Regions from separate parts of the Hydrogenophaga pseudoflava genome, predicted to be linked through region 1. Evidence: predicted binding sites of a transcription regulator. Region 1 holds the regulator's gene; each other region holds the start of a gene.

Region 1 (9,396 bases):
AGACCGCGTCCTTGATCTTGAGCGCCGCGAAGTTCAGGCTCTTGAGCGGGCTGTGCTGCGCCGTGACCTCGACCTTGATCGTCTGCTGCGGCGTGAACCAGATTTCCCAGGCGACCTCACTGGCGGCCGCGTACAGGTCGTTCTCGCTGCGGTAGCCGCCGTGCCAGAGTTGCACCAGCACGCGCTGCGCGAGCCGGCAGTGCAGGTTGAGCTTGAGCGCGTCGCGCCAGGACGCCTGCAGCGCCACACCGGCGCGCGACTTCTGCACCGCGGTCTCGCCCGTGATGCGCGTGACTTCGGCGGCGAGGTAGTCCTCCACGCCGGCGGCGCAGGGGAGGAAAAGATTCAATTGGTTCAAAGCGCTTTTCTCAGGTTCGCCGGCGCGATGCGCAGCGCCTCGCGGTATTTCGCGACCGTGCGGCGCGCGCACTCGATGCCCTGCTCCTTGAGCAGGTCCGAGAGCTGGTTGTCGGACAGCGGCTTGGTCGGCTCTTCGGACGCGATGAACTGCTTGAGCAGGGCGCGCACCGCCGTGCTCGACGCATTGCCGCCGGTCTCCGTTCCCAGGCTGGAGCCGAAAAAGTACTTGAGCTCGTAGGTGCCGAACGGCGTGGCCATGTACTTGGCCGTGGTCACGCGGCTGATGGTGGACTCGTGCAAGCCCAGCTCGTCGGCGATCTCGCGCAGCACCAGCGGGCGCTTGGCCAGTTCGCCGTGCATGAAGAAGTTGCGCTGGCGCTCCACGATGGCCGAGGACACGCGCAGGATGGTGTCGAAGCGCTGCTGGATGTTCTTGATGAACCAGCGCGCTTCCTGCAGCCGCTGCTGCATGGCCGCGTGGCCCGCTTCGCCGCCGGCCTCGCGCCGCCCCCGCAGGGCGTTGGCATAGACATCGTGCACGCGCAGGCGCGGCATCACCTCGGCGTTGAGCGAGACCTTGAAACCGCGACCGGCGCGGGTGACGATCACGTCGGGCACCACGACGTTGCGCTCGACGTCGACGAAGCGCCGGCCCGGCTTGGGCTCCAGGCGGGCGATCAGCGCCAGCGCGGCGCGCACGGTCTCGTCGTCGTGCCCGGTGGCCGCACACAGGCGCTTGATGTCGCGCTTGGCCATCAGCTCCAGCGGCTGCTCGCAGATCGCCAGCGCCGCGCGGGCGGCGGGCGTGTTGCGCAGCTCCATGATCTGCAGCCGCAGGCACTCGCCCAGGTCGCGCGCGCCCACGCCCGTGGGCTCCATCTGCTGCAGCCACTGCAGGGCCATGCCCAGGCGCTGCTCAATGGCCTCGACTTCGTCGAAGCGCGGCTCTTCGTCGGCCGGCCGGCCCGCGGTCAGGCGCCAGCAGGCGCGCGCCAGCTCGTGCAGGCTGTCCTCCAGATACCCGTCGTCGTTGAGCGACTCGATCAGGAAAAACAGCGCCGCGCTGTCCTCGTCCGACAGGCGCAGGCAGCGCGCCTGCTCGTGCAGCTGGTCCTGAAGGCTAACCGGCACACGGGCCAGGTCGGCGGCCGTGGCGGTGTCGTCGTCGTCCCCGCCGGAACCGCTGTTGCGCGCGGGTGCATCGCCGCCCCATTCGCTGTCGTCGGGCGCCATCTCGACGGTGCCGTCGCCTTCCCAGCTTTCTTCGACCGGCGCGGCGCCGTCCAGCCGGCTCTCCACGTCGTCGCTGCTGTTGTCCGCGCTGTCGGCCTGGGTGGTGCGGGTGTCCGGCTCGGCGCTGCGCAGCTCGACCACCGGCTGCGCCGCTTCTTCCAGTTGCTCGCCGGCCACCACCGGCGCGTCCGCGGTCTGCACGCCGAAATCTTCGCGATCGGCCACTTCCTCGCCCCGTTCCAGGAACGGGTTCTCGTCGAGCATCTGCTCGACTTCCTGAGCCATCTCCAGCGTGGACAGCTGCAACAGGCGGATCGACTGCTGCAGTTGCGGCGTCAGCGCGAGGTGCTGCGACACCCGCAGCGACAGACCTTGCTTCATCGGCTCATTCCGTCACATGCGGAAGTTCTCGCCCAGGTAGACGCGGCGCACCTCGGCGTTTTCAATGATCTCGGCGGTGGTACCGCTGGCCAGCACATGACCGTCGCTGATGATGTAGGCGTGGTCGCAGATGCCCAGGGTTTCGCGCACGTTGTGGTCGGTGATCAGCACACCGATGCCGCGCGACTTGAGGAAACTGATGATGTGCTGGATCTCCAGCACCGCGATCGGGTCGATGCCGGCGAAGGGCTCGTCCAGCAGGATGAACCGCGGCCGGGTGGCCAGCGCGCGGGCGATCTCCACGCGACGGCGCTCACCGCCCGAGAGGGCGGGCGCGGGCGAATCGCGCAGGTGGTCGACGCGCAGCTCCTTGAGCAGCTCGTCCAGCCGGGCATCGATCTCGCGCGCCGACAACGGCTGGCCGTTCGCGTCCTGCTGCAGCTCCAGCACCGCGCGCACGTTCTGCGCCACCGTGAGCTTGCGGAAGATCGAGGCTTCCTGCGGCAGGTAACCCAGCCCCAGCCGGGCACGGCGGTGGATGGGCAAGGACTCGATGCGGTGACCGTCCAGCAGGATCTCGCCACCGTCGGCCCGCAGCAGGCCGACGATCATGTAGAACGACGTGGTCTTGCCGGCACCGTTGGGGCCCAGCAGTCCCACCACCTCGCCCTTGTCCACCGACAGGGACACGTCCTTGACCACCTTGCGGCTGCCATAGGACTTCTTGAGTCCCCGGACCTCCAGACGGCTGTGCGACGGCATGTCGCCCGACGGACTGGCGCTGGCGACGGTCTCCGTCACTTCTTGGGCTCGGTGATCTTGCCGCTGGGACGCAGCGTGGCCGGATCGGTCGCCGGGGCGGCGGGGCCGTTCTTCTCCTCTTCCGGGATCGGCGTGAGCATGGCGCGCACGCGGCCGGTGGGGTTGGCGGCGGTCTTGCTGGTGTCCCCACCCTTGACCGTGAACACCTCGGTCAGGCTGTTGTAGAGGATCTCGCTGCCCACGCTCTGGTCGTTGAGCAGGGTGCCGCGGTAGCGGCGCAGCACCGCGCGACCGGTGAACAGCACCGTCTGCGCCTTGCTGTCGTATTCGATGCGATCACCCTCGCCCTCGATCCATTCGTCCACGCCTTCCCGCTTCTGGCGGAAGAAACCGGCCTTTTCGGGGGTGCCCAGCAGCAGACCGTACTGATTGCCTTGCGGGTCCTGGCGCACGTCCAGCTTGGCACCGCGCATCAGGATGGTGCCCTTGGTGATCACCACGTTGCCTGTGAACACGCTGGTCTGGCGTGTCTCTTCGTAGCGCAGCGCATCGGCCTCCACGTTCATGGGCTTGTCCTTGTCGGCCTTTTCGGCCTGCGCCAGCAGGGGCAGCATCAGGCCAATGACGGCCAACATCCGGGCGATGGAACGGGGGGTTGGTGCGTGTGGGTGCATGGCGTTTGAGGGCACAGATCTTGCATTCATTGTAGCGGCGCCCAGAGCGTTTCGCCGCTGCGCCGGCACATTGTGCCCGCCATGAAACCAGGAAGCCCGCACAGGGCGGGCTCCGAAGGGAAGAGGGTCAGAAACCGGTCAGCCTTTGCGGGCCTCGGCAATCAGCGAGTCCGCCACCAGCAGGGTGCGCGGCCCTTGTCCGCCCACATAGAACTTGCCGGCGATGCCCAGGGCGGGCGTGCCTTCCACCTGGTAGGCGTCCTGCAGACCAACGGCCTTCTCCGCCAGCTTGGCAGCCTGGCCATTGAAGATGCCCAGAAACTGCTCGCGGTTGACACCCTGTTTTTCGATCCAGGCGGTGATGGCGGGCGCGGTCGTCAGCGGCTGGCGCTCTTCGTGGATCGCCTTGAACACCTTGACGTGCAGCGTGTCCACCAGGTTCAAGGCCTCCAGCGTGAAGTACAGGCGCTGCATCGGCACGAAGTTCTGGTTGAAGGCCACCGGCATGCGGCGCACCGTCACATGGGCCGGTTTGCGCTTGATCCACTCATGAAAGACCGGTTCAAAGTTGTAGCAGTGGATGCAGCTGTACGCGAAGAACTCGACCACCTCGACCTGCCCCGCCGGGCTCTCGGTCGGCGCCGGCTTGGCCAGCCGCTGGAAATCGGTGCCTTCCTTGAAGGCCACGCGCTGGGCCAGGGCCGGCGACAGGGTCAGCCCGCTGGCGGTGGCGGCACCAGCCACCAGGAGGCTGCGCGAAAAATCTCGACGATGCATGGAATCGGACTCCTTGAAATGACCTGAATCAGGCTCCCGGGACAGCGAAAAGTTCCTCGGTACCGTGCAATCAGCGCTGCACCCGCACCAGCGCCGCTTCCACCCCGTTCACCTCCAGCTGTTCGCGCGTGGCCTCGGCCATGGCCTTCTGGCCAAATGGTCCCATGCGGACACGGAACACGGTGCGCCCCGCCTGCTCGCGTTCGGTGATGGTGGCGTCCATGCCCAGCATGGCCAGCCGTGCTTTCTGCGCCTGCGCCTCTTCGGGAGACTTGAATGCCCCCGCCTGCACGAAGTAGGAGAAGGGGTCGGCCCCCTGCGCAGCCGCGGGCTCCGACGCCCCTCCGGCCTTGGCCCTCATGAGGTCGCCCAGCGGATCGCTGTCCGGCTTGGTGGCCGCGTCAGCGGCTTTGGCGGCCGGCGCCTTGTCGGGCTCCGCCGCTGAGGCGTCCTTCGGTGCCGCGTCGCCGGCGGCCGGCGGGGTCGTTTCGACTGGAGCCGGCAGCGGCGGCGGCTTGTTCACCAACCCGGCGTTCGGGTTCCAGCCCTTGTTGCGTTCGGCCTCGGCCGCATCGTCGGCCGGCTTGCGGGTGACACCGCGGTCCACGAATGGCACCGGCACGCGCGTCACATACACGGCCACCGAGAGCGCCAGGCCCAGGCCGACGAGCAGGCCGACCACAAAGCCAACCAGGGTGCCGCCACGCTGAGCGCGGGCCTGCGGGAATGAAATGTTCATGGGAGGTGGGAGGTTCACATCTTCTGCGGGGCGCTCACGCCCAGCACGGCCAGGCCATTGTGCAACACCTGTGCCGTTGCCCGGACCAGCGCCAGACGGGCGCGTTTGACCGCTTCGTCGTCCACCAGGATGCGCTCGGCGTCGTAGTAGCTGTGGTAGGCCGCGGCCAGCTCGCGCAGGTAGAAGGTCACGTCGTGCGGCGCAAAGCCCTCGGCCGCTGCGGTCAGCATGGCCGGGTACTTGGCCAGCAGCAGCATCAGCGACTGCGCGGCCGGCGTGTGCAGGGGCGACAGGTCGGCGCCGGCGAGCGAGTCCACGTCACCGCCCCAGGCCGCCAGCACCGAGCAGATGCGCGCGTGGGCGTACTGCACGTAGTAGACCGGGTTGTCGTTGTTCTTCTGCACCGCCAGATCGACGTCGAAGGTGTATTCGGTGTCGGGTTTGCGACTGAGCAGGAAGAAGCGCACCGCATCCTTGCTGGTCCACTCGATCAGGTCGCGCAGCGTCACATAGCTGCCGGCACGCTTGCTGATCTTGACCTCTTCGCCGTTGCGCACCACGCGCACCATGGTGTGCAGCACGTAGTCGGGGTAGCCCTGGGGGATGCCCACGCCCGCGGCCTGCAGGCCGGCGCGCACGCGGGCGATGGTGCCGTGGTGGTCGGTGCCCTGGATGTTGATGACCTTGGTGAAGCCGCGCTCCCACTTGGCGATGTGATACGCCACGTCGGGCACGAAGTAGGTGTAGGACCCGTCGCCCTTGCGCATGACGCGGTCCTTGTCGTCGCCGTAGTCGGTGGACTTGAGCCACAGCGCGCCATCCTGCTCGTAGGTCTTGCCCGCCTCGCGCAGCTTCTGCACCGCCGCGTCCACACGGCCACTGGTGTAGAGGCTGGACTCCAAGTAGTAGTTGTCGAACTTCACCGCGAAGGCCTTGAGGTCCAGGTCCTGCTCGTGGCGCAGGTAGGCCACGGCGAACAGGCGGATGTCGTCCAGCGCCTCGGGGTCGCCGCTGGCGGTGAATTCGCGGTCGTCGGAATGCACCGTCTTCTTGGCCAGGTAGTCGTTGGCGATGTCCTGGATGTAGTCGCCGTTGTAGGCGGCCTCGGGCCATTCGGCATCACCGGGCTTGAAGCCCTTGATGCGCAGCTGCGTGCTGGTGGCCAGCGTCCCGATCTGCACGCCCGCGTCGTTGTAATAGAACTCGCGGTACACGTCCCAGCCCTGGGTTTCATACAGGCTGCAGATCGCGTCGCCCAGCGCGGCCTGACGGCCGTGGCCCACGTGCAGCGGGCCGGTGGGGTTGGCCGAGACGAACTCCACCATCAGGCGCTGGCCGTTGGACGGCTGGACGCCGAAGGCCTCGCCGGCCTGCAGCACCTCGGTCACGATGGCCTGCTTGGCCGCGGGCTTGAGCCGCAGGTTCAGGAAGCCGGGCCCGGCGATCTCGATGTCGGCCACCCACTGCTGGTAGACGGGCAGCGCCATCAGCGCGGCCTTGAGCTGCTCGCCCAGCTGGCGCGGGTTGGCTTTCAGCGGTTTGGCCAGCTGCATGGCGGCCGTGACGGCGTAGTCGCCATGGGCGGCGACCTTGGGCGATTCGAAGGCGGCCTTGTCGCCGGCACCGGGCGAGAGCTGGTCCAGCGCCTGCGCGAGGCCGGCCAGCAGTTCCTGTTTGATCTTGAGCATAGGGACGGGATTTTAGGTTCGGGAAAGCCCTGCCCCCGGCTGTCAGACAGCCTTAAGACAAACGCGGGTATCGTTTCCGGGCCCGTTTCGGGCGCTTCACCCCACAAGGCACCACATGAAACAACTGCTGACCCTGCTCGCCCTGACCGGAACCCTCTCCCTGGCCCTCGCCCAGACGGCGGCTCCTGCGGCCGCACCCGCCGCCGCTGCGGCACCCGCTCCCGCCGCGGCACCGGCGGCAGCCCCTGCGGCCGACAAGAAGCCGACCGCCCAGCAGAACCGCATGAAGACCTGCAATGCCGACCCGAAAGCCAAGACGCTCAAGGGCGACGAGCGCAAGGCCTTCATGAGCAAGTGCCTGAGCGGCGAGGAAGAGGCCGGCAACAGCCAGCAGAACAAGATGAAGACCTGCAACGAGGAGGCCGGCAAGAAGGCGCTCAAGGGCGATGTGCGCAAGAAGTTCATGAGCGAGTGCCTCAAGGGATGACCCCCCTGCGCCGCTGACGCGGCTTCCCCCCTGCTGCGCGGGGGGACCACACCTGCGGCCGTGCGAAGCCCGTTCCGCGGTGTGCCTGGACAAGGCATTTCGCGCCGGGAACGCTTGTCTTATGAGCTTGATTGCTGCGGCAGCGCAGCATGCGCAGCCGCTTTGACCGCCTGCGTCAGCCGCTGCGCCGACAGCGGCTCGCGCGCCCAGTGCTGCCAGTACAGGGTCACGTCCACCGTGGCGCCGGGCAGCACTTCCTGCAGGCCCGGCCGCCCGGGCAGGTTCTGTTCGGGCACCATGCCCCAGCCCAGCCCCAGTTCGATCGCCCGCTCGAAGGCGTCCACCGCCGGCGCGTAGTGGCGCGGGTAGCTGGGCTGCCTCAGGCCGAAGTGCTGCAGCAGGAAGGCGTCCTGCAGCGCGTCCTTGCGATTGAAGATCACCGCCGGCTGGGCCAGCAACCGGTGGGGCGACACCGCCCCGCGCGGTGTGCGGCAGCGCTGCACCACCTCGGGCGCCGCCACACAGCGGTAGCGCATCACGCCCAGCGGCTCGGCCACGCAGCCGCGCATGGGTTCGGCCAGGGTGGTGACGCAGCCGATCACGTCGCCGCTGCGCAGCAGGTCGTGGGTGTGGTCCTGGTCGTCGATCATCACGTCCAGCAGCAGCCGGTGTTTCTGCAGCACCGGCGCCACGCCGGGCAGGAACCAGCTGGCCACGGAGTCGGCGTTGGTCGCCACGCTCAGGCTCTGCCAGGCCGCACCGGCCCGCGACTCGGCCCCGCCCTGGAGCCCCGCCAGCAGGTCGGCCTCCATCATCTGCAGCTGCTTCACATGGGCCAGCAGGGCCTGGCCGGCGGCCGTGGCGCGCACCGCCTTGCCGCGCACCAGCAGGCGCTGACCCAGGTGTTCTTCGAGCGACTTGATGCGCAGCGACACCGCCGCCAGCGTGAGGTTCAGGGCCTGGGCAGCCGGGCCGAAGCCGCGGTGCTCGACCACGGCGGCCAGGGCTTCGAGTTGGCGGGCGTCCAGCATGTCTGATTGAAACTTGAACGAACCAGAAACGGTTCAGCCCAGTTTAACCAGACAGCCCTTGCGTGGAAGTGGCCGCCACCATGGGCAGGCCGCTGTGGTCCTTGAGGCCGACGCCGGTCAGGCCCAGGCGCAGGCCTTCGTGCACCAGCCAGGCCAGGCGCCGCGCGGCGGTCACCGGGTCCTGGCCGGCCGGGCGCACGTTGGAGATGCAGTTGCGTTCGGCGTCGGTGCGGCCGACGCGCGGCGCGTGCGTGAGGTAGATGCCCACGCTGTCGGGCGAACTCAGCCCGGGGCGCTCGCCCACCACCATGGCCACCATGCGGGCACCCAGCAGCTCGCCCACCTCGTCGGCCACCGCCACCCGGGCCTGGCCTACCAGCACCGGCGGGCTCTGCACGAAGGCCCCGCCCAGCGCCTCGCGGATGGCACCGAACAGGGCCACGGTGTGGCGCTGGATGCCCAGGGCCGACAGGCCGTCGCCCACCACCAGGGCCAGGTCGGGCACGGGGTTGTCGGCGCGCCAAGCCTGCAGCGCGGCGACGCTGGCCTCATCCAGCCGGCGCCCCAGGTCGGGGCGCAGCAGGTACTCGTGGCGGTCGTGGGCCCGGCTGCGCAGCCGCAGCGGCGCGGGCCAGCCGTCGGCCTGCAGCTGCCCGGCCAGCAGGTCCATGTCCAGCGGCAGGTGGATGGCGTCGCGCGCCTGCGCATGAGCGAGGGTGAAGTCCAGCACCTCGCGCGTGGGCAAGCTGGCGCCGGCGCGCCCGAGGGCGATGCGCGCGGGCGTGAAACGTCTGAGGTGGGCCCAGGGGTCGGCGCTGACCTCGATGGTGTGGTGCGGTTCGTCCGGCACAGGCGAGAGGTCCTTCGTCATGCGGGCTCCGGCAGGGTCCACAGGCGCTGAGACAGCGGCAGCTGCGCCGAGGCGGGCAGCAGGCGGCCGTCGGCGCCGGTCACGCCCACGCGCTGCAGCCAGGCCTCGAACTCGGGTGCGCGCTTCAGGCCCAGCAGGTCGCGCAGCACCAGCGCATCGTGAAACGAGGTGCTCTGGTAGTTGAGCATCACGTCGTCGGCGCCGGGCACGCCGATCAGGAAGTTCAGCCCCGCGCTGGCCAGCAGGACCATGAGGTTGTCCATGTCGTCCTGGTCGGCCTCGGCGTGGTTGGTGTAGCAGATGTCGCAGCCCATGGGCAGGCCCAGCAGCTTGCCGCAGAAGTGGTCTTCCAGCCCGGCGCGGATGATCTGCTTGCCGTCGTACAGGTATTCC
Region 2 (9,396 bases), 860 kb from region 1:
CCAGCGCCACACCCCAGGGCATGACCACGGGCAGCCGCGTGGAGGTCCACGGCGAAATGGTCAATGGCACATTGCAGGCCAGCAAGGTCGAGCTGGATGACAGCGACGACCGCGACGACGACAACGCCAATCCGAACGAACTGGAAGGACGCGTGACGGCCTACACCAGCCCCACCAGCTTCAGCGTAGACGGCATTCCTGTGGACGCCAGTGGAGCACCCAGCACGCTGGCAGTGGGCATGCGCGTCGAGGTCTACGGCACCATGGCCAACGGCGTCCTGGTGGCCAGCCGCGTCAAGATCGAGGACGGTGACGACGATTCCAATGACGACGAGGACGACGACAACTGCACCGCCACCGGCAAGTCCGATTGCCACGACGACGATGGCGACGGCCATGACGATGGGGACGACCACGACGACGATTCGGACGACCACGACGACGATTCGGACGACCACGACGACGACTGCGACGCGCTGGGCAAATCGGACTGCGACAAGGATTGAGGCGGGCGTGCGGGACGCGTGCCCGCACGCAGCTCACTCGATCCGCAGTTCCTGCACCCAGCGAGCGCCGGGCGCGAAGTCGTCTCGGTCGAAGCGACCATAGGGCGGCTCGTCTGGCTTCTCGGGCGGTACACCGATGCGGTTGAGGTCCACCGCCTGCGGTGTGCCCACCAGTCCCGTCGGCGTCGGTGCGAACTTGAAGATGACGCCGTTCCACAGCTTGGCGCCGAAGTCCGCCGGCTGCTTGAAGAAGAACAGCAGGTTGTGCTCCAGCCAAGCGAAATCGGTGGCGCTCACCGTGCCCGGGTGCGGGTACGGATAGGGCACGAAGCAGGTGATCTCCTGCGCCGCCGGCAGGCACTTGAATTCGCGCATCGACAGGAAGTGGTCGCGCATCACCGAGTGGTCCATCTTCACCTGGAAGCTGGTCCGGCCTCCGCTGGGCGTACCGAAGGTCACGGTGCCGATGCGGGTGCGCTGGCCGTCGCGCGTGACCGCCACGAGGGACTTCTCGCCCTCGGGCAGTGCCGGCTGTGCCACCGCGGCGCCCATGCTGAGCACCGCCGCGACCAGCGCGGTCAGTGTTGGGCGGTCATGACCCATTGCGCGAGGGTCTTGATGTCGGCCGCGCTCATGTTCGGGTGCGCGGGCATGGGGATGCGGCCCCACTTGCCCTTGCTGCCGTACTGGATCGCCTGGACCAGGTTGGCCACGGCGTCCTTGTCGTTCCTGTACTTGTCAGCCACATCGCTGTAGGCGGGGCCGACGATCTTTTCCTTGGCCGAGTGGCAGGACAGGCAGCCATTGTTCTTGGCCAGCTCGATCGCGGCCGCTTCATCGACCGCGTGGGCAGCGCCGGTGGAGAGAACAAGACTGGAGAGGAGAAGAAAAGTGCGCATGATCAGAAACCGGTAGAAACAACAGACGAAAAAAATGGACAGGGCCCTCTCCAGCACAGCGGAGGAAGAAGTGCCCCATCCAGCACACACCACGGAACTAGCTTCGCCAGGCCGTAGGTGTGGTCCCCCCTTCCAGGGGGGAAGCCGCGTCAGCGGCGCAGGGGGGTCACTTCATGACTTTGAAGGTCCAGACCGAGCCGCCCTGTTCGAGGAAGTTCACCTTCTTGGCCACTTCACCACCCCACAGTGGCACCGCACCACCCCAGCCGGACACGACCGAGATGTACTGCTCGCCATCCTGCGTCCAGGTGATGGGAGGCGCCACCACACCGGAGCCGGTCTGGAACTGCCACACCACCTTGCCGGTCTTGGCGTCGGCGGCCTTCAGGTAGCCCTCGGGCGTGCCCCAGAACACCAGGTCACCCGCGGTCAGCACGCCACCCCAGAGAGGGGCCTCGTTCTTGACTTCCCAGGCCACCTTGCCGGTCTTGGGGTCGATCGCGCGAAGCGAACCGATGTGGTCGTCGAACAGCGGCTTGATGGTGAAGCCGGCGCCCAGATAGGCCGCGCCCTTCTTGTAGGTGATGGGCTCGTTCCAGATCTCCATGCCCCATTCGTTGGTGGGCACGTAGAACAGACCGGTCTTGGGGCTGTAGGCCATCGGCATCTGGTTCTTGCCACCCAGGAAGCCGGGGGCCGAGAACACCGACTTGCCCTTGGCACCGTCGCCGCCGGCGGCCGTCGGGTCCCCAGGACGGTTGGCCGGGTCGTAGTTCGGACGGCCGGTCTTGAGGTCGATGCCGGTGGCCCAGGTCACCTTCTTCACGAAGGGGAAGGCGTTGAGCAGCTTGCCGGTTTCGGCGTCGTTCACGTAGAAAAAGCCGTTGCGGTCGGCCTTGGCACCGACGCGCTTGCCGTCCATGTCGAAGGTCACGAACTCGTTCACGCCGTCGTAGTCCCAGCCGTCGTTGGGCGTGGACTGGTAGTGCCACTTGATCTGGCCGCTTTGCACGTCGATGGCAACGGTCGACGCGGAGTACAGGTTGTCACCCTTGCGCACATGGCTGTTCCAGGGGCCGGGGTTGCCGGTGCCGAAATAGGCCAGCTTGGTCTTGGGGTCGTAGGTACCGCCCAGCCAGGTGGCCGCGCCGCCAGTCTTCCAGGTCTCGCCGGGCCAGGTGGCGTTGGTGGTGCCGGTGATGCCGTTTTCCTTGCCGTCCTTGTAGCCCATGTGGCCTTCGACCACCGGGCGCGTCCAGACCATCTTGCCGGTCTTGGGGTCGCGCGCTTCCACGCGGCCGACCACACCGAACTCACCGCCGGACACGCCGGTCATCAGCAGGCCTTCGGCGATCAGGGGCGCAGCGGTGTAGCTGTAGCCCGCAGAGTAGTCGTCGATCTTCTCGCGCCACACCACCTTGCCGGTGTCCTGGTCCAGGGCCACGAGCTGGGCGTCCAGCGTGCCGAAGATCACCAGGTTGTCGTACAGGGCGGCGCCGCGGTTGATCACGTCGCAGCAGGGCATGATGCCCTCGGGCAGGCGATGCTCGTACTTCCAGAGCTTCTTGCCGGTCTTGCTGTCCACCGCGTAGATGCGCGAGTAGGACGCGGTCACGAACATCTTGCCGTTGTGGACCAGCGGCTGGCTTTGCTGGCCGCGCTGCTTCTCGCCGCCGAAGGACATGGACCACACCGGGACCAGCTTGTTGATGTTCTTGGCGTTGATGCCCGTCAGGGTGGAGTGGCGCTGGCCTTGCGTGCCCAGGCCCCAGCTCAGAACGTTGTCGGGCGTCGCGGCGTCGTTGGCGATCATGGCGTCGGTCACGCCCTGGGCGCTGACGTGGGCCGTGGCGGCCATGACCAAAAGGCTCAGTAGGGTGCGTTTCACTGTGGGTCTCCTGCTCGTTCGAGGGTTGATGGCTTTTCTGTGGTGGGTGCCGCCGGACCGCTCGTGGCTCCGACCCTCCGGTGCCTGGCGTACACATCACAGCCAGCAAAGGGCAACATCCGTGCCAGCGGGCCGACCCTGAAAGGCCTAGGGTTTACACCGACGTTTGAGCGCGCTGGATGCCCCGGGAGAGGTCCTCCGTGACCTCAACTGCGCCAACCGCGCCACAGTGGCCGGGACACCTCTGTGACACTGTTCAAAAATGTGTCACCTGGCCGGCGCAGCCAGCGCGCGCTGCTCGTAGCGCGGGTACCACTGGGTCAGCGAGCGCTGCAGTTCCGCAGGCTGCGCAGCCCATTGCGCGAAGCGCTCGGGCACCGGCGTGCGCAGCACCTCTCCCAGGTCAAGGCCGCGCTCGGCCGAGGTCTGCATAAGGTTCGTGAGCCACTGCAGCCAGTCGCGCGTCTGGCGCAGGCCGGCCAGCCCCTCGTGCACCGGGCCGTGGCTGGGCACCACGGTTTTGGCTTTGCCGCTGGTCAGCAACGGCTCCAGCGTGTCCAGGCTGGCCAGCCAGGCGGCGAAGTCGGCGTGCGGCGTGGTCGGCACGCGCTCGGTGAACACCAGGCCCCCCGCGAACAGCACGCCCGTCGTGGTGTCCAGCACCACCAGATCGTCGGCGGTGTGGCCGTGCAGGCGCATCAGCGCCAGCTTGTGCGTTCCGAGTGACAGTGTCTGCGGCAGGTTCTTGGGGTCGATGGCTTCGCGCGAGGGCGTGGACTCGGTGCCGCGCATCCAGTCGCCACAGAGCCGGTAGAGGTTGTCGGCGTAGGCGCCGCCCTCGGCGCGCGCGCCGGCAATGGAGCCGACCAGCGCCTCGGTCGGCCGGTCGGCCCAGGCCTGGTGGCCGAAGAAGTAGTCGGGGTGCAGGTTGAGCTGCAGCACCTTGTGCACCGGCGCCTTCGTGATTCGTTCGATGGCGCGCCGCTGCTGCTCGCCGTACAGCCGCGACGGCCCGGTGTTGATCACCACCACGCCGTCGCCGGTGTCGATGAAAGCGGTGTTGATGATGTTGCAGCCGTTGGCACGCGAGAAGTCGGCCACCTCACCCTCGATCACCCAGGTGCCGGGCGCGATGGGGCGCGGCTTGAGGTCGTAGTCCAGCCGCGCCAGGTCGGGCTTGGAGGCGAACGGTGGCACGGCCACCGGCTGCGCCAATGCCACGGTTGCCAACAGCGCCCACAGCGCGGCCACGCCCAGGCGTCTCATGCCCTCACCTCGGCGTCGATGCGGTTGCCGTTGTTGTCGCGGCCGAGCAGGCGGAAGGCCGGCGGCGAAACGGGCGGCAGCTCGAAGGTGATGAGCGGGTTCTCGGACACCGGTTCGTGCAGCGCCAGCCGCCACCAGGGCTGGCCGCCCGGGTCCTGCAGCTCCATCTGCTCGATGTAGAAGGCCGGGATGCCCGCCACCAGGCCGGTGTCCATCGGGTGCATCACGCGCAGCCGCAGGCGGCGGCTGCCCTCGATCACGTTGTTGAAGAAGCGCGCCTGCACCTGGCCCAGGGTCTTGCTCCAGGAACCGTCGGCCCGTGTGATGCCCGGCACCGTGCAGCCGCCGCCCGCCGCCTGCACCCAGGTGCTGCCCACGTGCCACTGGCCGTCTTTGGTCTGCACGAAGGCGCGCACCGGCGAGGCCTGTTCCATACGGATGCGGAAGGCCAGCATGGGCAGTGCGCGCAGCGGTTCGAAGTCCAGCACCTGGCGCACCGGGTTGCGGTCCACCGAGACCTTGATGCGCACCACCCCACCGCCGACCGCGGACAGCGCCCGCGCATCCACCAGCAGCGGCACGTTCATCGCGTCGTCGGCGAAGGCCGGCCCCTTGACGATCACCGCGTCGCTGAACGTCGCCGTGGCCCTGCCAATGGTCTGCTCGCGCAGACTAGGGTACTGCATCGAGCCCAGCGGATCGCCTCCGGTCTGGTCGTCCTGCGCCAGCGAGGTCCCACCGATCAGCGCGGCGGTCGACAGCAGCCATTGACGGCGGTTGGAAGCAAGGCGCATGACTGGGTCTCCGGGCCTGGCTCAGCCGCCAGGCTTCTTGCTGATCGAACCGCGCTGCGGGTCGTAGCCCCAGAGCGCGGCGACAAAAAACACCACCGTGCAGCCCAGCACCACCGCCCAGGCCGTGGTGTTGAACTGCCCGTACATCGCAAAGCGGATCGCCTCCACCGCATGGGTGAAGGGGTTGGCCTGCGCCAGCTTGAGCAGCCACCAGGCGCCCGACTCTTCGAGCTTCCACAGCGGGTACAGCGCGGGGCTGATGAAGAACATCGGGAAAATCACGAAGTTCATCGTGCCTGCGAAATTCTCCAGCTGCTTCACGTACACGGAGAACACCAGCCCGACCGAGGCCAGCATCACCGCGCCGCACACCATGGCCAGCAAAGCGGCCGGCAGGTGCAGCAGCGGCAGCTCCACTCCGAAGGCCCACGCGATCGCCAGGAACACCACCATCTGCAGCACCGACAGCGCGGTGCCCGCCAGCAGCTTGAAGGCCAGCAGCCAGCCGCGCGCCAGCGGCGCGGTGAGCAGCAGGCGCATCACGCCCATCTCGCGGTCGTAGACCATGGAGAGCGAGCTCTGCATGCCGTTGAACAGGGCCACCATGCCCAGCAGGCCGGGCACCATGTATTCCTTGTATTCGACGTAGGTCTCGTAGGGCGGCGCAATCGCCACGCCAAACACGTTGTGGAAGCCCGCGGAAAACACCACGAACCACAGCAGCGGCCGCACCAGGGCCGAGCCCAGGCGCGAGGGCTGACGCAGGAAGCGCCCGATCTCGCGCCCCACCACCGCGCGCAGGGCGCGCAGCAGGTGCGGCAACAGGGCGGGCGCCGGGTCGGGGGTGTTCAAGGTCGCTGCTTGCATGCGCTTTCCGCTTCGTCCACGCCCAGCGTGTCCATCACTTCCTTGGGGTGCAGCACGCCGTCCAGTGGCGCCACACCGATCACACCGTCGACATGGCTCAGGAAGATCGGCTGGCGCAGCTGCCCGTCCCAGGCGCGGAACGACAGGCGCGGCCCCTTGAAGCCGTCCACCGCCACCGGCCCGCCGCGCAGGGCCTTGAGCTGCTGCGCGATGGGCGCCTTGGGCAGGTCCACCAGCACGGTCGCCACCGCGCGACCGGCGATCCAGGCGGCCCAGTCGTGGCCGGTCATGGGGCGCTTGGCGTCCTTGGCGAAACGGCGCGAGAGCTGAGGCCCGCCGTTGCGTTCCCACAGCGGGTGCCAGGGCACGGCCACCAGGCCGGCCGCACCCACCACCGGCCGCGGCAGTTGCGTGGCATAGGGCACGGTGCGCGCGAACTCGCCGTCGCTGTCGAGCACCGCCACCACCTCGTGCTCGCGGTCGCTGCCTGTCAGCAGCCGCACGTTGCCCAGGTCACGCTCGCGCGGGTCGCCGGTCAGCTTGAAGGGTTTGGTGGACGTGGCCTTGATGCCGTAGCGCTTGGCCGAGCGGTTGAAGGCCTCCAGCACGGGCGCATCGCCCGGCAGCGGCCCCTGAAGCACCAGGGCCTTGCGCCAGTTGCGCGCCGCCAGGTACTGCGCCAGCGCGTCGCTGAGCATCGCGCGGCTGGGGATGGTGTGCAGCAGGTGCGCCGCGCACTGGGCGCCGCGCAACGCGTCGTCGTCGGCCGCCGCGTTGAACACGATGGCGCCGCCCAGCGCCGCCGGCGCGGCCTGCACCAGCGCGCGCAGCTCGGCCGCCGGCAAGTCGGCCACCACGTGCTGCACCTTGGCGGCCTTCAGCTCGGCCAAGGCCTTGGTCAGGCCCGCGGCGTTGGGCAGCACCACGTCCTTCACCTCCAGCGCGATGCCGGCGGCGTCCAGCTCAAACGCCGAGTCTTCGGCCGCCAGCTGCACGCCGTCGATGGCGCGCCCGGTCGGGTGGCCGGGGTAGGCCTTCTCCAGCCGCCGCGGCGCGTGGCGCGGGTCGCCGTCCAGCGACACCACCGCGATGGTGACCTTGGTGGCGGCCAGCGCTGGAGCAGGCACCGACGCCCACACGCAGGCACACCACAAACCCAAGCCCAGAATGCCGCGGAACCGGCTTTGCCGGGCCGCAGGCATTGCGCCTTGAGGGGCGGAGCGGCCACACGAAGTGGGCAAGCGATGGGGGTGGGCCACAAGCTCTGTCATTTGCTCACAAGAATGGTGTGCGGCACGCGTCCGGCAGGAACCGTCTTGATCGCCTTGGCCGCAGCGGTGTCCACCAGCGTTATGTCGTCCGACAGGCCGTTGGCCACGAACAGGGTCTTGCCATCGGGCGTGAAGCCCAGGCCCCACGCGCGCTTGCCCACCAGCACCTGGTTCTTCACCGCCTTGCTCGCCACGTCCACCTCGGCCACGTGGTTGGCGCGGCCCAGGCCCACCCACATGCTCTTGCCGTCCGGGCTGATGGCCATGCCCACGGGGGTGATGTCGGCCGGGCGCATGCCCTTGACCTCGAACTTGATCTTCTGCTTCTCGGTGTGGGTCTTGGTGTCGACCACGCTCACGGTGGCGTCCAGTTCGTTGGTGACCCACAGTTCGCTGCCGTCGGGCGACATGACGAAGCGGCGCGGGCGCTTGCCGACCTTGATGTTTTTGGTCACCTTCTTCGTGCCCAGGTCGATCACATGGACGACGTTGGCCACTTCGGAGGTCACGTAGGCGGTTTTGCCATCGGGCGTGACCAGCACGCCTTCGGGCTCGCCGCCGGTTTTCACTTCAAACACCGCCTTTTTCGTGGCGATGTCGTAGGCGCCCAGCACGCTGTCGTCCTCCACCGACACATAGGCGGTCTTGCCGTCGGGGCTGAGGTCGAACATCTCCGGGCTCTCGCCCAGCGGCACGGTGCCGGCCAGCTTGCCGCCGGCCACGTCCACCACGCCCATGGCGTTGCTGTCGCCGCAGATCACGAAGATCTGCGAACCATCGGCGTTGAACCTCATGTCGCGCGGCCGCTTGCACACGTCGATGGCGCCCTGGCGCTCGCCCGCGGTGTTGAACACGTAGAGCTTGTTGTCCTTCTCGCTGGACACGTAAACCTTGCTTTCGGCATGGGCCGGCAGGCTGAAGGCGAGCGAGGCGCCGGCGGCGCACAGGGCCGCGGTCAGCGGGCGCATGGAACGGCGGAATGCGGTGGCACGGAGGGCCATGTCTTTGTCTCCTTGGTGTTGTCAAACGGTCAGCGGCCGGGCGGGCATCGCCACGGGCGCGCGATGCCTCTGCAAATTCGGTGCCAGTGGGCCATGGGCTGTTGCGGGAACAGAATTTGCCTCAAGATGCCCTGTCCCGAGGGCGCTCCAAGGGACAGGAGACTATCAGGCCCCGCCATGAGACACACACCGCTGTTCCCAGCGTTCAAAAATGACACAGGGATAACCCTGAGCCGTGACACAACCCAGGCCCGGCACCCGACGCGCCGCGACATCCTGTTCCAGGCCGGCGCGCTGGCCGTGGCGTCTGCGACGCCGCTGGCGAGGGCCCAGGCGCCCTTTCCCAGCAAGCCGCTGCAGCTCATCGTGCCCTGGCCCGCAGGCGGTCAGACCGATCTGACGATCCGCATCCTCTGCGAAGAGGCCGAGCCGCTGCTGGGCCAGCCGGTGCTGGTGGTCAACAAGCCCGGCGCGGCCGGCACGCTGGTGGCGCCCGCGCTCAAGGCGGCAGAGGCCGACGGTCACACCATCGGCCAGGTGCCCATCACGGTCTACCGCCACGCACTGATGAACCACGTGCCCTGGGACCCGGTGACCGACCTCGCGCCCATCCTGCAGGTCTCGGGCGTGAGCTTCGGCCTGCTGGTGCCGGCCAGCAGCCCGTTCAAGAGCGCCACCGAGCTGATCGACTGGGCCATCAAGCACCCCGGTGAGCTGATCCTGGGCTCCACTGGCATCGGCACCACCGCCCACCTGGCGATGGAAGAGATCCTGCTGCAGCACAACGTGAAGTACGTGCACGTGCCCTACAAGGGCACGGCCGACCAGATGCTGGCCATCGCGGGCGCGCAGATCATGGCGGGCGTCAACTCCACCGGCTTCGCGCCCTGGGTCGAGAAAGGCC
Region 3 (9,396 bases), 2.1 Mb from region 1:
CACATGGGGGGACGCAAACAGGAACTCGCTGGCGGGGTCGTAGGGCGCGCGGGCGCGGTAGCGGAAATGATCGCGCACGGCCTCCCAGGTCTGCGTCTGCCAGGCCGGGTCGTCGGGCAGCGGCGCGGGCGCGCGGGTGTCCACCCGGCTGTCGGCCGTGACGGTGAGCACCTCGTGCGGCGCCTGCAGCGAGAAGAAGGTGCGCAGGTTGCCGAAGGCGTCGGTGGTCTGGCTGCGGGCCGCCGGTTCGGGCGAGATCGTCAGCGTGTGCGACCGCACGGTCTGGGTGGGCGTGTCCACCGGCGAGAGGTGGACCATGTGCTGCGCCAGGTCCACGCTGCCCTGGTAGCGGTAGGTGGTGGTATGCAGGACGCGCAGGTCCATGGCTCAGACGCCGACGCTTCGCGTCTTGCGGTCGGCGTGGCTGAAGTGCAGCCGCGTGATTTCGTCGGACAGCTCGGCCGCCGCGGTCTCGCAGCCGTCCAGCAGCTCGGCGAGGGTGCTGTAGCGCATGGTCTGCCCCTCGCGCTGCCAGCTGCTCAGCTCGGTCAGCACCCACACGTCGGGGTCGGGCAGGCCCTGGGCCAGCACCGCGTCCTGTGGCGTGGCGCTCTGCGAGAGCTTGGCCAGCCGCGAGCGCAGGGTCTGCACCACCCAGGCGATGGAGCGCGGGTTGTCCCGGTCCATCACCAGGAGATCGATCAGCGCCACCATGTCGCGCCGCTGCTGGTACTGGGCGTGGAAGGTGATGGTGCTGTCGAACAGCGCGACCACCGACTCGAAGCCCGTCGGGTCGTCCATGCAGCGGTGCTCCAGCCCGAGCGAGAGCGCGCGCGAGAGCGTGATCAGCCGCTCGATGTGGCGGCCCACGGACAGCAGGCGCCAGCCGTTGTCTCGCACCATGCGGTCGGTTTGCGCGCCGGTGATGGCGGCCAGCCGCTCGCTCAGCGCCGCGAGCGCGGCCAGCGCCTCGGCGGTGCCGTACTCGGCGTCGGCCGCCATGGCGGCGCAGTCCTGCGCGAAGCTGGCCTCGGCGTGTTCGATCAGGTTCCAGTGTTCGGGCGAGAGCCGGTCGCGCACCTGGGCGGCCGCGCCCTTGAGCGCGCGCAGGTTGTGGCCCACGCTGCAGCTCTGGCCCGCCAGGGGCGAGCCCGGCGCGGGCGACAGGCTGGCCATGAGCGAGCGCGCGAACACGCGCGCGGCCTGCTCGGCGCCGGGCACGTCGTCCAGCACCAGGGCGTTTTCGCGGGCGGTGGCCGAGAGCCAGGCGAGCAGCGCGCGCGAGCTGGGCTCTTCGCCACCGAGGTGGTCGAGCACGATGCGCGCAAGCCGCACCGCGTTTTCGGCGCGCTCGGTGTAGCGGCCCAGCCAGAACAGGTTTTCGGCGGCGCGGCTGGTGACCGGGCGTTTCTGATGCGCCAGGGCCAGTGTGCTGGGCTGTGACTGCAGCAGGCTGGTGGTGTCGACCTCGCCGTCGGTCATCACCCAGCAGTCGGCGCTGGATCCGCCGCGCTGCATGGACGCCATCAGCTGACCGCGGGGCGCCAGCCGCACCAGGCCGCCGGGCAGCACGCGCCAGCTCTGCGGCCCGTCGGCGAGAGCAAAGACGCGCAGCATGGCCGAGCGCGGCAACAGGCGCTCGCCGGTCCAGGTGGGCGTTTGCGAGAGCGGCAACCAGGACTGCACGGTGTAGTCGTCGGGGTGGCGCACCATGCGGCCCGACCATTCGTCCAGCTCGCGGGCGTTCAGGCTCTGGCCGATGGCCGTCTCCAGACCCGAGCCAGGGTAGGTGGGTTTGATCACGCCGCCCTTGAGCAGGGGCAGCACCTCGCGCAGCGCAGCGTCTTCGCCGCACCACCAGGTGGCCAGCGAGGGCAGTTCCAGTTCCTCGCCCAGCAGGTGGCGGCTGATGGCGGGCAGGAAGCCCAGCAGCGCGCTCGATTCCAGCGGCGCCGAGCCCGGTGCGTTGGCCAGCAGCAGGTTGCCCGCGCGCAGCACCTGCAGCAGGCCGGGCACGCCCAGGCCGGAGTCCGGGCGCAGCTCCAGCGGGTCCAGCCACTGGTCGTCCACGCGTTTGATCAGCGCGTGCACCGGCTCCAGGCCCTTGAGTGTCTTGAGGTAGAGGCGCTGGTCGCGCACCGTCAGGTCGTTGCCCTCGACCAGGGTCAGGCCCAGGTAGCGCGCCAGGTAGGCGTGCTCGAAGTAGGTTTCGTTGTAGGGGCCGGGTGTGAGCAGGGCGATGCGCGCGTCCTCACCCTCGGGCGACAGCGCCTTGATGCCGTCCATCAGCGCCCGGTAGCTGGCAGCCAGGCGCTGCACCTTCATGCCGGCAAAGGCCTTGGGGAACTGCCGCGCGATGGCGATGCGGTTTTCCAGCAGGTAGCCCAGGCCCGAGGGCGCCTGGGTGCGCTGGCCGACCACCCACCAGCGCCCGTCGGGACCGTGCGCGAGGTCGAAGGCGGCGATGTGCAGCCAGGTGTTGCCCGGCGGCGTCACACCCTTCATGGCGCGCAGGTAGCCTGGATGGCCCTGGGCCAGCGCCGTGGGCAGCAGGGCGCGGCGCAGCAGCTCCTGCGGGCCATAGAGGTCGGCCATCATGCCGTTGAGCAGGCGCGCGCGCTGCAGCACGCCGGCCTCGATCTGTGCCCATTCCCGCGGGTCCACGATCATGGGGAACAGGTCGAGCGCCCAGGGGCGCTGCAGACCGCTGGCGGCGTCGGCGTAGACGTTGTAGGTGACGCCGTTGTCTCGGATCTGGCGCTGCAGGTTCTCGGCGCGGCGGTTCAGGTCGGCCAGACCGTCGGTGCCTACGTGGTCGAAGAAGCGGCCCCAGCGCGGGGCCAGGGCCCGCGGGTCGCCGCTGTCGCGCAGCTCGTCGCGGTGCCCGGCGTCGGCGGGCACCGACCACGACAGGGCCCAGTCCCCGGGGGATTCGGGGCTGAGTTCGTCGAACAGGTTGTCTCTGGATTCTTCCGGGGTCACGGCTCTGGAGTATGCCCGTGGCTCCTTCTTTGGGGGACCCCGGGGCGGTTCGGGCCGTTGCATCCTTCAAAGACCCGTGGCTGCGATCACTGGCGCAAATCCAGCGTGAACGGGAACTCCCGGCTGGGTGTCGCCGCGTTCACCACCAGCTTGCCCGCGGTGTGGCCCATCTGGAAGAAGCGCGAGAGGCGCCGGCTTTCGGCCTCGTAGGCGTTGATCGGGAAGCTGTCGTAGTTGCGGCCGCCCGGGTGGGCGACGTGGTACTGGCAGCCGCCGAGCGACTTGTGCATCCAGGTGTCGACGATGTCGAAGGTCAGCGGCGCGTGCACGCCGATCGACGGGTGCAGCGCCGACGGCGGGTTCCAGGCCTTGTAGCGCACACCGGCCACGTGTTCGCCCGCGGTGCCGGTGGGCTGCAGGGGCAGGGCGCGGCCGTTGCAGGTGATCACGTAGCGGCTGTCGTTGTAGCCGCTCACGCGCACCTCGATGCGCTCCAGCGACGAGTCCACATAACGCACCGTGCCGCCGGGTGCGCCTTCTTCACCCATCACGTGCCAGGGCTCCAGCGCGTTGCGCAGCGTGAGTTCGATGCCGCGCGCGGCCACCTGGCCCACCAGCGGGAAACGGAACTCGAAGTGCGGCTCGAACCAGGCCATGTCGAAGCGGTAGCCCACCCCGGCCAGATCGGCCAGCACGTCCTCGAAGTCCATGCGGATGAAGGTGGGCAGCAGGAAGCGGTCGTGCAGCTCGGTGCCCCAGCGGGTGAGCTGGCCGCGCCAGGGCTGCTGCCAGAAGCGCGCGATGAGGGCGCGCAGCAGCAGCTGCTGGGCGATGCTCATGCGGGCGTGCGGCGGCATCTCGAAGGCGCGCAGCTCCAGCAGGCCCAGGCGGCCGGTGGACGAGTCGGGCGAGTAGAGCTTGTCGATGCAGAACTCGCTGCGGTGGGTGTTGCCGGTGACGTCGATCAGGATGTTGCGCAGCGTGCGGTCCACCAGCCAGGGCGGCATGTCCTGGCCGTGGCGCTGTCGGCTCTGTTCGATCTGGTTGAGCGCGATCTCCAGCTCGTAGAGCTGGTCGTTGCGCGCCTCGTCCACGCGCGGGGCCTGGCTGGTCGGGCCGATGAACAGGCCGCTGAACAGGTAGGACAGCGAGGGGTGGTTGTGCCAGTAGGCCACCAGGCTGCCCAGCAGCTCGGGCTTGCGCAGGAAGGGTGAGTCCGACGGCGTGGCGCCGCCGAGAACGAAGTGGTTACCCCCGCCGGTGCCGGTGTGGCGGCCGTCGGTCATGAACTTCTCGGCGCACAGGCGGGTCTGGTGCGCGGCCTCGTAGAGGAACTCGGTGCGCTCGACCAGCTCTTCGAAGCTGCTGCTGGGGTGGATGTTGACCTCGATCACACCGGGGTCGGGCGTGACCTGCAGCATCTTCAGGCGCGGGTCGCGAGGCGGTGGATAGCCTTCGAGCACGATCTTCATGCCCAGGCGCTCGGCCGTGTCCTCCACCGCCGAGAGCAGGTCCAGGTAGTCCTCCAGCCGCTGCATCGGTGGCATGAAAACGTAGAGGTGCTGGACCTTGCCGCCGCTGGCCTTCTCGGCCTTGGGGCCGTTGGCGCGCTGCGGGTCGCGCGCCTCCACCACCAGCGCGGTGCGGGTCAGCCAGGCGGCCGACTCGCCGCGCTGCGGCAAGCGGGACGAGAGCTGCTGCGCCGGCGAAGAGGCCGGGTGCGGCTGGCCTCGGCGCAGGCCGAGTGCTTCGGTTTCGTTGCCCGACCCCTGTTCGTCGAACCAGTCGGTGCCCTGCAGCGAGACGGTGCCGCCTTCGGCGAAACCGCCACCCACGGTGTACGGGTGCACCTGGTGGCGCAGCGCCGCGCCAGAGGGCAGCGGGTCGCGCGCGCTGTGCGGGTCCTGCTCGATGTGGTAGGGGTAGTCGCCCATGGACACCCAGGGCAGCGAATCCAGCGGCAGCCGGTAGCCCATGGGCGAGTCGCCGGGAATCAGGTACATGCGCTCATCGCGGAAGAACCAGGGGCCGGTGGACCAAACCGTGCCGCTGACGCGGTGGTAGGCGCTCTTGCCGTTGTTAGACAGTGGTCCGTGGCCCGAGGCCTGCAGCGGCAGCACGTAGCCCACGGTGGCGTCCAGACCCTGGCCGAACACACGGCGCAGGCGCTGGCGCTCCAGCTCGTCGTCGAGCTTGCTGTCGAACGGGTCGACGTTGACCGGCAGGCGGCGCTCGCGCCACAGGTAGTACCAGGTGTCCTCGTAGCCCGGGGTGATGTACTGGGTCGACAGACCCAGCCGGCGCGCCAGCGCCTGTGTGAAGCGCTGCGCGTCGTCGGCGCTGTAGTGGGCCTCGTCGCGCTCGTCGGCCAGCAGGGCTGGGTTGCCCCAGCAGGGTTCGCCGTCGGCGCGCCAGAACACCGACAGCGCCCAGCGCGGCAGCTGTTCGCCCGGGTACCACTTGCCCTGGCCCATGTGCACGAAACCGCCGTCGCCGTAGCGCTCGCGCAGGCGGCCCAGCAGCTCGGTGGCGTAGCCGCGCTTGGTCGGGCCCAGCGCGTCGGTGTTCCATTCGGCGGCGTCGCGGTCGCTCACGGCCACGTAGGTGGGCTCACCGCCCTGGGTCAGCCGCACGTCGCCCCTCACCAGATCGGCGTCGACCTGCTCACCCAGCTTCAGCACCTCGGCCCACTGGTCTTCGGTGTAGGGCTTGGTCACGCGCGGCGATTCGTAGATGCGGGTGACGGCCATGTGGTGGCTGAACTCGACCTCGCATTTGTCCACGCCGCCCTCGACCGGCGCGGCGCTGGAGGGCTGCGGCGTGCAGGCCAGCGGGATGTGGCCTTCGCCGGCCAGCAGGCCCGAGGTCGGGTCCAGGCCGATCCAGCCGGCGCCGGGCAGGAACACCTCGCACCAGGCGTGCAGGTCGGTGAAGTCCTGCTCGGGGCCGCTGGGGCCGTCGATGGCCTTCACGTCGGGGGTCAGCTGGATCAGGTAGCCCGAGACGAAGCGCGCCGCCAGACCCAGGTGGCGCAGCAGCTGCACCAGCAGCCAGCCCGAGTCGCGGCAGGAGCCGCTCTTGAGCGTGAGCGTCTCTTCGGGCGTCTGCACGCCCGGCTCCATGCGGATGGTGTAGCCGATGTCCTTCCAGAGCTTCTGGTTGATACCGACCAGGAAGTCGATGGTGCGCTGCTCGCTGCGGTCGACCTGCTCCAGGTAGCTCTTGACCAGCGGCGTCAGCGGCGCCGCGGCGAGGTAGGGCGCCAGCTCCTGCTGCTGGGCCTCGTCGTAGGTGAACGGGAACTTCTCGGCGCGCGGTTCGAGGAAGAAGTCGAACGGGTTGTGCACCGCCATCTCGACCACCAGGTCGATGGTGACCTTGAACTCGGTGGTCGGCTCGGGAAAGACCAGGCGCGCCTGGTAGTTGGCGAACGGGTCCTGCTGCCAGTTGATGAAATGGCCCGCCGGTTCGATCTTCTGCGAGTACGACAGCACCTTGGTGCGGCTGTGCGGCGCCGGGCGCAGGCGGACCACCTGCGGGCCGAGTTTGACCAGGCGGTCGTACCGATAATGGGTGATGTGGCTCAGGGCGACATGGATGGCCATGCTGGGGTCACTTTCAACAGGGAGTCACAAACAATGAAAACGCTGTCAGGGCGGGCTGCCGCGCGCGTTCGACAAAAACTAGCAAGTCCCGCGCCACGGCGCACGGCCCTCTGGCAGGCGGGCTGATGCACCCGCTGTGGGCGGTGCTGCCCGGTGCCGTGCTGGGCGTGGCCCTGCAACTGCTGCAGGCCCGGCTGTGGCCGGTGGCGGGGTACGCGGGGCTGCTGGCGGCGGCGCTCTTGCTGGCCGGCGTTGCTGCACGGGTCGGGGCCAGGCGACGTGCCGGGCTTGCGCTGGGCGCCGCCCTGCTGGCGGGTGCGCTCGCGGCGGCCGGAGCAACGGGCCTGCGCGCTGCGCGCCACCAGGCGCAGGCGCTGGCCACCGGTCTGGAGGGCGTGAACCTGGTGGTCACCGGGCAGGTGGCCACCATGCCCCAGCGGGGCGCCGACAACGACCGCTTCGAGTTCACCGTCGAATCGGCGACGCGGGACGGCCAGGCGGTGGACCTGCCGCCACGGTTGCTGATCAGCGACTTCCGGGGTCGGGGGGCGGGACGCACCTGGCGCGCGGGCGACGCCTGGCGGCTGACGGTGCGTCTCAAGCGTCCGCACGGTGCCTCCAACCCCCAAGGCTTCGACCGCGAGCGCTGGCTCTGGGAGCAGGGCATCGGCGCCACCGGCTACCTGCGCGATGGCCCGCGCGACACGGCGCCGGTGTTCCTCGGCGCCAGCGGCGGCCACCCGGTCGAAGCGGCGCGCCAGTGGGTGGCGGACCGCATCGCTGCGCGTGTGCAGGACCCGCGCAGCGCCGGTGTGCTGGCGGCGCTGGTGGTGGGCGACCAGGCGGCGATCGAGCGCAGCGACTGGACCCTGTTTCGCGACACGGGTGTGGCTCATCTGATGAGCATCTCCGGTCTTCATGTCACCGTGTTTGCGTGGCTGGCCACGGCGTGCATCGGCTGGGGCTGGCGGCGCTGGGCCCATGCGTGGCCGGGTGTGCTGCTGGCGGTGCCGGCGCCGCGGGCGGCGGCCTGGGGTGGTGTGGCGGCCGCGGCGGCCTACGCGCTGTTTTCGGGCTGGGGCGTGCCGGCGCAACGAACGGTTCTGATGCTGGCGCTGGTGGTGGGGCTGCGGCAGGGCGTGCGCCAGTGGCCCTGGCCCCTGGTCTGGCTGCTGGCGATGGTGGCGGTGCTGGCGTTGGACCCCTGGGCGCTGGTGCAGCCGGGGTTCTGGCTCAGCTTTGTGGCGGTGGGCATCCTGTTCGCTTCGGGATCTCGGCAGAAGGCGGGGCCGGTGCGCCGCCTGCTGCGCGAGCAGGCGGTCGTCACGGTGGCGCTGGCGCCGCTGGGGGTGCTGCTGTTCGGGCAGCTGTCGCTGGCGGGGCTGGTGGCCAACCTGCTGGCCATTCCCTGGGTGACGGGTGTGGTCACGCCGCTGGCCATGCTGGGCGTGATCGTGCCGCCGCTGTGGGATCTGGCGGCGTGGGCCGTTCAGGGGCTGGTGGCGTGCCTGGAGTGGCTCGGCAACTGGCGCTGGGCCACGCTGTTCCAGCCCATCCCGCCCCTGCCGCTGGCGCTGAGTGGCGTGGCCGGCGGGCTGCTGCTGGTGCTGCGCCTGCCCTGGTCCCTGCGCTCGGCTGGTCTGGTGCTGCTGGCGCCGATGCTGGCCTGGTCGCCCGCCCGGCCCAAGATGGGTGAGTTCGAGGTGCTGGCGGTCGACGTGGGGCAGGGCAGCGCGGTGCTGGTGCGCACCGCCGGCCACAGCCTGCTCTACGACACCGGCCCGCGCTACGGCCCGGGCAGCGACGCCGGCGACCGGGTGGTGGTGCCGCTGCTGCGCGCGCTGGGCGAGACGCCCGACACGGTGGTGGTGAGCCACCGCGACAGCGACCACTCGGGCGGTTCGGCCGCGGTGCGCGCCGCCTGGCCGCAGGCGCGCTGGCTGTCCTCGTCCGGTGAAGGCGAGCGCTGCCTGGCCGGGCAGCGCTGGCGGTGGGACGGGGTGGACTTTGAACTGCTGCACCCGTCGCCCGAACATTTCGACGCCGCCGGCCAGGGACGGCTGCCGAGCAATGCCATGTCCTGCGTGCTGCGCGTGGGCAACGGCCGGCGCTGGGCCTGGCTCAGCGGCGATCTGGACGCCGAGCGCGAAACCCGGCTGGCGCTGGCGCAGCCGCAGTTGCGGGCCGACCTGCTGCTGGCGCCGCACCACGGCAGTGCATCGTCCAGCAGCCCGGTGCTGCTCAACACCCTGCGGCCTTCGGTGGCGCTGGTCCAGTCGGGCTACCGCAACCAGTTCGGGCACCCGGCACCGGTGGTCCGGGACCGCTACAACGCGCGGGGCATGCGGTGGGTGACATCGCCCCAATGTGGTGCGGCTCTGTGGCGCAGCGATGAGCCCTTGAGCGTGCATTGCCACCGGGATGCCGTGCGCCGCTACTGGCACCATCCGGGTGCGCCCGTGGCGGACGAGGGCGATGAGGCGGACCCCGGCGGGTGACCACTGGCCCGCTCCTTGCTATGCTGGGTGCAGGAGAAAAAGCCCATGAGCCGACCGATGTTTGACGAAATGAACGCCTCGCCCAGCGAGGTGCGGGCCCACTACCTGAACTACGCACGGTGGCTGGCACAACAACCCGAGGAGGTCATGGCATCGCGCCGCGAGGAGGCGGAAATGATCTTCCGCCGCGTCGGCATCACCTTCGCGGTGTACGGCGCCAAGGACGAAGACGGCGCCGGCACCGAGCGCCTGATCCCCTTCGACCTGATCCCGCGCATCATTCCCGCGCACGAGTGGAAGAGCATGCAGGC

Evidence for each region. Region 1 encodes sigma-54, which starts transcription at its own class of promoters, with help from an activator protein. Its sites were predicted from a motif close to TGGCANGNAANCTGCTTT; they were not measured.
Region 2: the regulator sigma-54 is predicted to act here: its motif matches at 3,403-3,420, upstream of HPF_RS17655 (PQQ-dependent methanol/ethanol family dehydrogenase).
Region 3: the regulator sigma-54 is predicted to act here: its motif matches at 6,666-6,683, upstream of HPF_RS08550 (transglutaminase family protein).

The regions. Positions count from the first base shown of each region.
Region 1 covers NZ_CP037867.1:4,531,856-4,541,251, forward strand. The annotation lists gene HPF_RS21810 (THUMP domain-containing class I SAM-dependent RNA methyltransferase) at 1-358, opposite strand, end outside; gene rpoN (RNA polymerase factor sigma-54) at 355-1,974, opposite strand; gene lptB (LPS export ABC transporter ATP-binding protein) at 1,987-2,736, opposite strand; gene lptA (lipopolysaccharide transport periplasmic protein LptA) at 2,772-3,371, opposite strand; gene HPF_RS21830 (thiol:disulfide interchange protein DsbA/DsbL) at 3,549-4,187, opposite strand; gene HPF_RS21835 (SPOR domain-containing protein) at 4,258-4,926, opposite strand; gene argS (arginine--tRNA ligase) at 4,941-6,614, opposite strand; gene HPF_RS21845 (PsiF family protein) at 6,730-7,101, shown strand; gene HPF_RS21850 (HTH-type transcriptional regulator ArgP) at 7,221-8,132, opposite strand; gene eutC (ethanolamine ammonia-lyase subunit EutC) at 8,176-9,003, opposite strand; gene HPF_RS21860 (ethanolamine ammonia-lyase subunit EutB) at 9,000-9,396, opposite strand, start outside.
Region 2 covers NZ_CP037867.1:3,668,698-3,678,093, forward strand. The annotation lists gene HPF_RS17640 (DUF5666 domain-containing protein) at 1-506, shown strand, start outside; gene HPF_RS17645 (hypothetical protein) at 540-1,109, opposite strand; gene HPF_RS17650 (c-type cytochrome) at 1,085-1,405, opposite strand; gene HPF_RS17655 (PQQ-dependent methanol/ethanol family dehydrogenase) at 1,572-3,263, opposite strand; gene HPF_RS17660 (quinoprotein relay system zinc metallohydrolase 1) at 3,561-4,559, opposite strand; gene HPF_RS17665 (quinoprotein dehydrogenase-associated SoxYZ-like carrier) at 4,556-5,353, opposite strand; gene HPF_RS17670 (ABC transporter permease) at 5,375-6,220, opposite strand; gene HPF_RS17675 (type 1 periplasmic-binding domain-containing protein) at 6,202-7,359, opposite strand; gene HPF_RS17680 (PQQ-dependent catabolism-associated beta-propeller protein) at 7,488-8,492, opposite strand; gene HPF_RS17685 (Bug family tripartite tricarboxylate transporter substrate binding protein) at 8,670-9,396, shown strand, end outside.
Region 3 covers NZ_CP037867.1:1,742,319-1,751,714, forward strand. The annotation lists gene HPF_RS08540 (transglutaminase family protein) at 1-384, opposite strand, end outside; gene HPF_RS08545 (circularly permuted type 2 ATP-grasp protein) at 388-3,045, opposite strand; gene HPF_RS08550 (transglutaminase family protein) at 3,069-6,587, opposite strand; gene HPF_RS08555 (DNA internalization-related competence protein ComEC/Rec2) at 6,713-9,085, shown strand; gene HPF_RS08560 (circularly permuted type 2 ATP-grasp protein) at 9,131-9,396, shown strand, end outside.